DNA from 2 places in the Macrococcus psychrotolerans genome. Region 1 is predicted to be linked to the other one. Evidence: riboswitches for the same ligand, from Rfam matches in the RefSeq annotation. Region 1 holds a riboswitch; the other holds the start of a gene.

Region 1 (5,005 bases):
CCACGCTTTGTTCTTGGGGCCCATCTGGAAATTGTAGAATAACTTGCCGGACCACCGACAGATTGGAACATACCGTTTAATCCCCATAACACAATCAAGAAACCGATCGCTGAACCGAAGTAACTCAGCGTGAATCCCATAATCAGTACAATGATAGACGACATAATCAGTAAGAACGAAATAATACGTTTCGTATTTCTACCATCGATCATGTAACCGATTAATGATTTACCAAGGCCATAAGTGATACTGAATGCAAGACCGATGTAACCGAGCTGTAAAGTTGTGATACCAAGTTCTTCTTTTAACATCGGTTGTGCAGCTTTGAAGTTGTTTCGGATTAAATACATTGACATGTAAGCAAAGAATACAACGAAGAAAGCCTTTAAAAATTGTTTACGCCATTCCTTTCTCTGAACAGGAATAGGGATCCCTTTATTAGGAATCTTCTGGATATCAAAAAAGTTCATAAATACGCGCCTCCTTTTATTTGTCTTCAGTGTAATCAATTATGAAAACGTTTAATATACGATAAAATATTATTTTGTCTGAAGGAGTGAACGAAATGAGCCTTCGATGACATAAAATCCTGTAAATATAAAGGATGCCCTCCCTATAATGAAGTTAAATTTATAGGAGAGGTTGAGAGAAATGACATTAATGATACAACCAGTATTCAAAGAACGCATCTGGGGTGGCAGGCATTTGAAGGAATTTGGATATGAGATTCCGAATGATAAAACAGGGGAGTGCTGGGGTATTTCAGCACATGAGAATGGTCCGAATATGATTGTGAACGGAGAACATGAAGGCAAGACATTAAAAGAGTTGTGGGAAGAAAACACAGGACTATTTGGCGTTCAAACGACAGATAAGTTCCCACTCCTTACAAAGATTCTTGATGCGAATGACGAATTATCAGTGCAGGTCCATCCAGATGATGCATATGCACAAGTACATGAGAACGGAGAACTCGGTAAGACAGAATGCTGGTATATCATCGACTGCGATGAAGACGCTGAAATCATCTACGGGCATAATGCGAAAGACAAAGCCGAGCTGGAGAATATGATACATGAGGGCAAATGGAATCAACTTTTTAATTCCATTAAAGTCAAACCAGGGGACTTCTTCTATGTGCCTAGTGGAACAGTTCATGCAATCGGTAAAGGCATCCGTATATTAGAGACACAGCAGAATTCGGATACAACATACCGCATCTATGATTATGACCGTACGGATAAGGACGGTCATAAACGCGAGCTGCATATTGAGCAAAGTATTGATGTAATTTCTTTTAATGAAGATAATTCAGGCACAGAAGCGGAAGTTACTGAAGTACAGGGAAATGTCATTAGAACATATATCTCTAACAGTTTCTTTACAGTGAAACAGCTACTGATAGAAGACCATTATGAATATACGAAACAACAAGACTACACATTGATGAGCGTGCTATCAGGTGAAGGAACGCTAACTGCTGACGGACAAGTCTATACAATCAGAAAAGGCGATCATTTTATTCTGACGACTGAAGATAAGGAAATTAAGCTCCAAGGTAAACTCGATATTATTGAGAGCTATGTATAGTATTTAGGCGTATAAATAATGCGTTGACCTTTTGAAAACACTAATGTATGATTAATATCAACTAAATAACTTATACAGAGAGATGGAGGGAATTGGCCCTGTGAAATCTCAGCAACCGGCGTTTGCACGGTGCTAAATCCAACAGGTGATTCCTGAAATATGAGTGTAGACTTTATACCCTTCTTTTTCAGAAGGGTATTTTTTTTATGGAGGGATAGATATGTCAAATGGTTTCAGAAGAGGAATGGAAGCACGTCATGTGATGATGCTGAGTTTCGGAGGTGTCATCGGCACAGGGTTATTCTTAAGTACAGGGTACACATTACAGCAGGCAGGGCCTATCGGAACAGTGGTGAGCTATGTTATTGGTGCACTGCTTGTTTATATCGTGATGAAATGCATGGGTGCTCTAGCAGTAGCACACCCCGATGTTGGAGGATTTCATACGTATGCGAATATTTATATTCATCAGTCGATAGGGCATGTCGTTGCCTGGAGCTACTGGCTATGCTGGACGATTGCGCTGGGATCCGAAATAACTGCGGGTGGTATCTTATTTCAGAAATGGTTTCCGGATTTTCCGGTATGGTTGTTCAGTCTGGTATTCATCCTCGTGATTGTCGGGATAAACTTTACGACAAGTAAGATGTATGGTGAAACAGAGTTCTGGCTATCACTGATTAAAGTAATTGCCATCATTGCGTTTATTATTATTGGCTTATTAATATTATTCAATGTCGTACCGTCTGACTTAAAGCCGGTCACTTCAAGTGAGAAGCTATTTGATGTACCGAATGGATTATTCGGCATCTTTATTACGATGCTTGCGGTAAACTATGCGTTCAGTGGGACGGAGCTCATTGCGATAGCAGCGGGAGAGACGAAGCATCCTGAGAACGTAATACCGAAAACCATTCGCTCGACAGTATGGAGACTCGGGTTACTATTTATCGGGACCATCGTGATCATGGTCTTACTCTTACCAACGGATCAAGCGAGCTTACTCGAAAGTCCATTTGTTTCGATATTGGATAGCGTCGGAATTCCTTATGCCGGAGATATTATGAACTTCGTTATATTGACGGCATTGCTGTCAGCAGCAAATTCAGGACTTTATGCATCCAGCAGAATGTTATGGAGCCTATCAGAGCAAGATAATGTATTACCAATCGCAAGAAAGCTGAATAAGAACGGTATGCCGGTTAACGCGACAATCATTAGTTTAGCTGGAGCATTACTCAGCCTGTTATCAAGTGTGATTGCACCGACGACTGTCTATTTAGTACTGGTCTCTGTTGCAGGATTTGCCGTAGTCGTTGTATGGATGAGCATCTGTGTGGCGAGGTTCAATCAATTAAGAAGAGAAGGTGTTACACAACGTACAGCATATATCCTACCGGTAGCAGGATTTGCATTATGTCTTATTTCTACAATCGGCGTACTCTTTGACCCGAACCAAAGACTTGCGACACTGATTGGATTACCATTCTGTATTATCGTCGGACTAATTCATTATTTCCTGAAGAAGAAAGGGGCACATATTCATGCAGCTACGAGATAAGTTACAGCAAGACATCGTAATATTAGACGGAGGCTTTGGAACGACTGTAGAACAATTCGGATACGATGTGAAACACGAACTATGGTCATCGAACTTAATCCAGTCCCATCCGGAAGCGGTGTATAAGGTCCATAAAGCATTCGTAGATAGCGGTGCAGAGATTATACTGACCAATACGTATCAGGCATCTGTACAATCATTCTTAAATATTGGCATTGATAGAGAAACAGCACGCACATATTTAGCGAAAGCGGTGGAACTCGCAACGCGCGCAGCAGGCAATCGAGCAATCGTTGCAGGATCACTTGGGCCGTATGGTGCGATGCTCGGTAATGGCTCAGAGTATACAGGGGACTATGAAGAAACTGAAGCTGATTATATTCAGTATCATAAAGAACGACTAGATATACTAATCGAAACAGGTATAAGTGTCTTTGCGTTTGAGACCATCCCTAACATAGAAGAAATTAAAGCAGTGAGAACACTGCTGCTTGATTATCCACATATTGAGACATGGATTTCAGTGACACTGAAAGATCATGATCATCTGTCAGATGGCACACCACTTGAAGCAGTGATTGAAGTAGTGAATGAGATTGAAAATGTATTAGCATTCGGTGTGAACTGTACGAGCGTGAACGTCATCGATGCAGCAGTGGATAAGTTGATCACACTAAGTGACAAGTCGTTAATACTCTACCCTAATAGTGGACGTCAATATGATGCAGTTCACAAAGTATGGATTGATCGGGAGGATGCATCGCTTGTTGAAGCGGCACCACGCTGGAAAGAAAAAGGAGTGAAGATTATCGGCGGATGCTGTCAGGTAGGGCCGGGGGAGATAAAGGAACTCGGGACTGCTTTAAAATAGAAGTTAATATACAAATAATTAAATATAATAAAGAAATAATAATAGTGTATCTTGATAACCTTATTTTGTATATAATAATACAAAATATACAAAATAAGGAGAATATCATGAAACGTTTGAGAAATTTATTTATTGCACTGATTGCTGTACTTTCAATAATCAGTATTTCAACACCGGCAAATGCTGCAGGATACTACTATAAGTACAATGGGTATAGTGGTAATAACTATCAATTTGTAAAGTCTAAGGCATTTATTAATGCGGTGAAGAAGGGTAAAGTCACTGTTAATGGAAAGACGGTTGTCAATAAGGTACCTATGGAATCAGTCGACAAATCATCAGAGACAATAATGACGTATAGTCTTGAGAACAAAAAGATTAAATCGAAATATATTCAAAGAAAGTATGATAGCGTATTCTTCCTGAATGATCATCTAAAGACGTACGCAATTATAATGCCCGTTAAAAAAGGTAAGATTACGAAACAACAATTTATCAAAATGTATGGTAAAAACTATGCTGAAGTGCAAGTAATCGATAATGAAATAAGTGTATATTATAAATTCAAAAATCATTACTTTGAAGGTGCTTTTAATAAAAAGAATCAACTGATTGCTGTCTCGATGAGTTCGCATATTGGCGGACAATTCGGCAAAGAATTTGACCAAATGATATTTGGGAAATAATATGAAAATGCTGCAGTGTCTATGCTATAGATCTGCAGCATTTTCACTATATCATTTGCAGACACCATCTTAAAATTTGATAAGTAGTATAATGAAAGAAAAACTTATGAGGTGTGCTATGGACAAATGCTTAATTATTGGATCAACAGTCTGTGACGTAGTGATTAATGTAGATCAGCTACCGACGACAGCAGGTGACGTACATATATCAAATCAGACGATGGCACTTGGTGGATGTGCATACAATGTAGTGTCAGTATTACATCATCTAGGTGTGCCTTATACATTTGTATCCCC
Region 2 (5,005 bases), 100 kb from region 1:
ACGAGCAGTGCAATTGCACCTGCTGCTGCAGAAATCATCGCACTTCTTCCACCTGTAAAGGCGATGACTACCGCTATAACAAATGAAGCATACAGTCCCACCATTGGATTTACTCCTGCAATGACGCTAAATGCAATCACTTCAGGTATCAGTGCAAGTGAAACAACGATACCCGCTAATATATTTTGTAAAGGCTGTGTAAGCCATTCGCGTTTTAATGTGTCTATCATAAATTCCTCCTACAAAAAAAGATACTTTGACAGTATAACATAATTACTTTTACACAACTGTAGAACCAATTCATAGCATAAAAAATTTGCGCTTCATAACTGAAGCGCAAATTTTTTATGCCATGCCAACATGTCCCAATATTACTTTTTGCACATAACCTTTTTCCACGAGGAACTGTATACTGTTACCATTCAAGTTGTAAATGTAAACACCATCAACTTTAGAAGGCACCGCTTTATTACTACTAGATATCATCTTACCTTTGAAAAGGTATTCATTGCCGTACACTTTCTTCACATCATCGAATTTAAGTTCATTGTTACTCACATCTAAAGTCGCTGTATATGGATTTTTATCAGTCCCCTTAAAAAATGTATAGTTCTGATCATAAACTTTCTTAGTATAACCTGTGCCTGAAACTCCTGAAATCATACGCTTAAGGTCTACTTTATAACCATTTACGGTTACGTTATTTACTTTAACTGCACGCACGAAATCTTTATCCAGCATAAACTTGGCATTTCCGCTCGTATAACCAGAGTACTTATAGTAAGGCTTCTGAACTTCAGCTGTTGAATGCTTAGCAAGGGCATCTTCGCCCTGCACTGCACCTAACGACATGGCAGCCGCTAAAGTTGTTGCGCCTAGTACTTTTACAAATTTCATTTCCACCACTCCTAAAATATAATTTCATTATTCTCATCATTTTCTACATTAATTATTTACCCTGAATGGTGCTCACAAAACATTTTTAATCATTAGTTAAAACTAAATAAAATAAAAATCCTTTCATTCTGATGGACTAATGACTTGGGAATTCTTTCTTTAATTAGATGTAATATTCTTTCAACCTTTTATGCCGTTCACATAAAGCTAGCTCTCATCAGCAGTTTAGCATCATGACTACGTATCCCTTTTACAATATCCTTAGAAACCACATGCATACAAAAAGACCCTGTAATTTTACAAGGTCTTAATTATAATGCTGTTCTATTGTATTTCTAATAAATTGTTTAGCTGTTGTTAAATCCTTTGCTTCTTGATTATCTATTGAAATATCTAATCTCTGGATGATGCCTTCCTTTCCTACAAGTACTGGTAAGCTATATGCTATATCCTCATTTCTCGTTGATAATGGGAAAATTGAACGCTCATTGAGCACAAGCGATTTGATAAGCAATACAGTGATTTTTGATATCGCTGCATTGGTCCAGCCTTTTTGATGGAATACATCAAATGACACGCTATCAATCGCCTCAGTTATCTCATTTTTATCTATCTTATGGTTACCACTAAGCTGTTCATATTCCTCTAACGCTATACCATGAATACGCGTTTTACTCCAGAGCGGTACAGCATGTGCTCCATGCTCTCCTATCACAAACCCTTCAACACTTTTAGGGTCAATGTTGTAATGATTTGCAATTAAAGTTTTAAAACGTGAAGTTTCTAATAACGTACCAGTACCTATCACTTTACTCTCCGGATAATACTTTGAAGCGATGTACGTCATCGCATCGACAGGATTGGAAATAATAACAAGCAAGGCATCGGTCGTTACTTCACCGATACGTGTAGTGATTTCTTTAATAATCACTGTATTCGCCTTTGCTAGCGCAGTGCGATCTGGAATTGATGTATCTGTCTTTGTACTGGCCGCTATAACGATAACATCCGCATCCTTTAAATCCTTATATGTTCCCGCATAAATATTGATATGATTCGTGACACCAATACCTTGACTGTGCAAATGATCCATTGCCTCTCCAGTCGCAACATTTTCGTCACTATCAATCAAGACAATCTCGTTAAATACGTTCAAATACTGTACGTCAGTCAGCACTTGACTGCCCACACGTCCAACACCAATGATTCCTAGCTTCATCTACTTCCCTCCATATGGAATGACGTCTTTGTTGAATTCCTTATTAATATAATCTTTCATATCTTGAGACTGAAGTACTTCAATCAAATCCTGAAACTTCTTATCATTCTTATGGCCTTTTTTAACAGCAAGAATATTTGCAAATGGTGAAGATTCATCCTCTAACGCGATGGCATCTTTATGCGGTGTAATCCCATTATCAATTGCGTAGTTAGAATTCATAATTACTGCAGCCCCTTCACCATTACGATACGTCTTCGGTAAGAACTCTGCGCTTTGTTTGTTATTAAACTTTAGATTCTTTTTATTTTCAACGATATCAGTAAAGTGTGCATCTTCAATCTTTACACCTTTTTTCAGCTTGATCACACCTTTATTGACAAAGAATGATAAGAAACGCCCTTCTTCAGCCGGATTACTTGATACGAAGATTTCAGAGCCAGATGGAATTTCATCTAGGTTCTTATACTTCTTACTATAAACCCCCATAGGCGTAGTGAACACTTTTCCTACTTCTTCAATATCATAATGATGCGTCTTTTTCTCAGCTTTCAAGTATGGCACATGCTGGAATAAGTTAGCATCAACATCGCCTTCTTGCAGTAACTTATTCGGTACTTTATAGTCGTTGACAATCTTAACTTCCACGTCATATCCTTTTTTCTTCATCGCAACCGCTGCATGTTTAACAACTTCTCCATGCGGTGCAGGGGAAGCTGCAACAACAATCTTCTTATCCTCTTCTTTTTCAGTTGAACTACAGCCTGCTAAAGATGCAGATAATATGACTGCACTAATTAAACCTAATACTTTTTTCATGCATAGTTTCCTCCTAATTTTTTAACTCAAATAAAAAAATCCCGTGGACAAGAACAAGTCCACAGGATAAATTTCTGTATAGTCTCGTCTCATCTTTACAACTTGCGTTGCAGGAATTGGCACAGTGTTCATTAAGAATCTGCTGCCGAGGTTTCATAGGGCCTGTCCCTCCACCTCTCTGGATAAGAGTTAAAATATTTTATTTTATTTATTGATTACTATCATAATTAAACATCTTAATGATGTCAATGAATATTTTGAAAATTCTATTTTAATCCTTTAATAACTTTCTATTTCTAACATAATACGTTAAATACATAATTACAGACATAAACAGCAATATACCTAGTACAGTGGGTTTGGTCACAAAATTATCTGGAACTAAAAATATAACAGCTGTAAATAACGGTAACAGCACGCTCAACCAAGTATAAGAACGTTTCATCGATTCATATGTTACAAAACTCATTCCTTCATCGTGATCATTAATCTCAGGAACTAAATTAATTTTTCTAAACTTTTTCTTTGCCCATACGAGAAATATTGTACTTACAGCCATCAATATCATATTAATTATCACTGTCGCAATGATAAAGTACAAAAACATATCACCATACTTGTATGGGTTGATATGAACAGAAAACAATACATCACCTTCATTAATCGTATAACGCATAACCATACTCAGTGGGATGATCAGTAATCCAATACACACAATACAGACTAGATTAAATAACGGATAAATTCTTTTAAATTGTTGTTCATTCATCTTCAATATCCTCCAATTCAAAAAGATCTTCAACTTTACATTGAAATACACGACAAATCTTTAACACTAACGTGATAGACGGTGAAATCGTACCTTTTTCGATAAAACCAATCGTCTGTCTTGTGACACCAACTCTTTTTGCTAACTCACTTTGATTCATATTAAATTTAGCGCGGTACTCCTTTAAATGAGACTTTAGCATGTTGTTCACCTCACCACTAATGTACATTATACTTAACATTATGTAAAGTATTTTTAACATATATAAAAAGCACCGCGTAGGCGGTGCTTAAGTCCTTACATTCAGTTGTTCTAATTGTTTAAGCTGCATTTTTGCCTGGTTATATATACTTTCTGGATAATTGTGAATACGCATGAGTTCTATTGCATTCGAAGTCGTTGTAACACCTTTTCTGATTGTATAATCAAATGTTATATCATTATCTTCAGTCAGTGTTTCTTTAAAGTAATAAAAATCAAAGTGTGTCAATATTTCAGTTAATTCAATATCATGTGTCGCTGCAAATAGCAAACTGTTTTGATGTAAATTCAAATAGTCTAGTATTGCAGTTGCTGAAGCAATGCGTTCTTTCGTGTTCGTTCCACGCAATATTTCATCAATGAATATATAGGTCGGTAATGTCAATTTAAGCACTTCTATGAGGTGCTTTACTGATTTAATTTCTGCGATAAAGTAACTATCACCTTTCGCTAAACTATCTTCTAAATTCATTGAAGTGGCTATGATTCCTGGTTGATACACAAATCTTTCACTTGTCGATGTATTCAGACCTTGAGCCATTACTAAATTTATCGCCATCGTTTTCATAAACGTAGATTTCCCCGAGGCATTAGACCCTGTTAACAGTACAGAATGCTTATACTTAAAATCATTCGCTACAGCACGATCAAGTAACGGGTGATACACTTCCTCCGCTTCAAGCGCTTTTTCTTCAGCCGCTTCAGGAATAGCGAAATATGGTAATGTTGTTCGCCATAAAGCAGTACTATAACTTGCATCTGCTTGTCCTACTACTTTGAAATATGCAGCGAAATCTTCTTGATGCTTATGAAGTATCGCAAGCGCGCGATGATACAAATGATAATCAATTAAAAACATCTGCTTAATCGCATTAATCATTGTAAGCGCAATGTTCCCTTCATTCTTATTATCATTTAACATAAAATAGCTCATCCACTTAACGGATTTCATCTTACTATCATTTGATTTACGGCCGTTCAACTTCATTATTTCGTTTGCCGTATCAATAATCTTAATTGCATAGAATAAATCGTTATAA

Evidence for each region. A riboswitch is a leader RNA that binds a small molecule or an ion and turns the genes downstream of it on or off. The one in region 1 is predicted to bind S-adenosylmethionine.
Region 2: another riboswitch for S-adenosylmethionine. It lies ahead of QA539_RS01355 (MetQ/NlpA family ABC transporter substrate-binding protein); the one in region 1 lies ahead of QA539_RS01920 (amino acid permease).

The regions. Positions count from the first base shown of each region.
Region 1 is NZ_CP124591.1:359,847-364,851, forward strand. It holds gene uhpT (hexose-6-phosphate:phosphate antiporter) at 1-470, opposite strand, end outside; gene manA (mannose-6-phosphate isomerase, class I) at 652-1,590, shown strand; SAM riboswitch class I at 1,658-1,756, shown strand; gene QA539_RS01920 (amino acid permease) at 1,811-3,151, shown strand; gene mmuM (homocysteine S-methyltransferase) at 3,135-4,022, shown strand; gene isaB (immunodominant staphylococcal antigen IsaB family protein) at 4,130-4,708, shown strand; gene QA539_RS01935 (carbohydrate kinase family protein) at 4,827-5,005, shown strand, end outside.
Region 2 is NZ_CP124591.1:255,118-260,122, reverse strand. It holds partial or broken gene QA539_RS01370 (SulP family inorganic anion transporter) at 1-230, opposite strand, end outside; gene isaB (immunodominant staphylococcal antigen IsaB family protein) at 346-897, opposite strand; gene QA539_RS01360 (lactate/malate family dehydrogenase) at 1,205-2,116, opposite strand; gene QA539_RS01355 (MetQ/NlpA family ABC transporter substrate-binding protein) at 2,117-2,935, opposite strand; SAM riboswitch class I at 3,022-3,124, opposite strand; gene QA539_RS01350 (hypothetical protein) at 3,207-3,704, opposite strand; gene QA539_RS01345 (helix-turn-helix transcriptional regulator) at 3,697-3,906, opposite strand; gene QA539_RS01340 (MutS-related protein) at 3,994-5,005, opposite strand, start outside.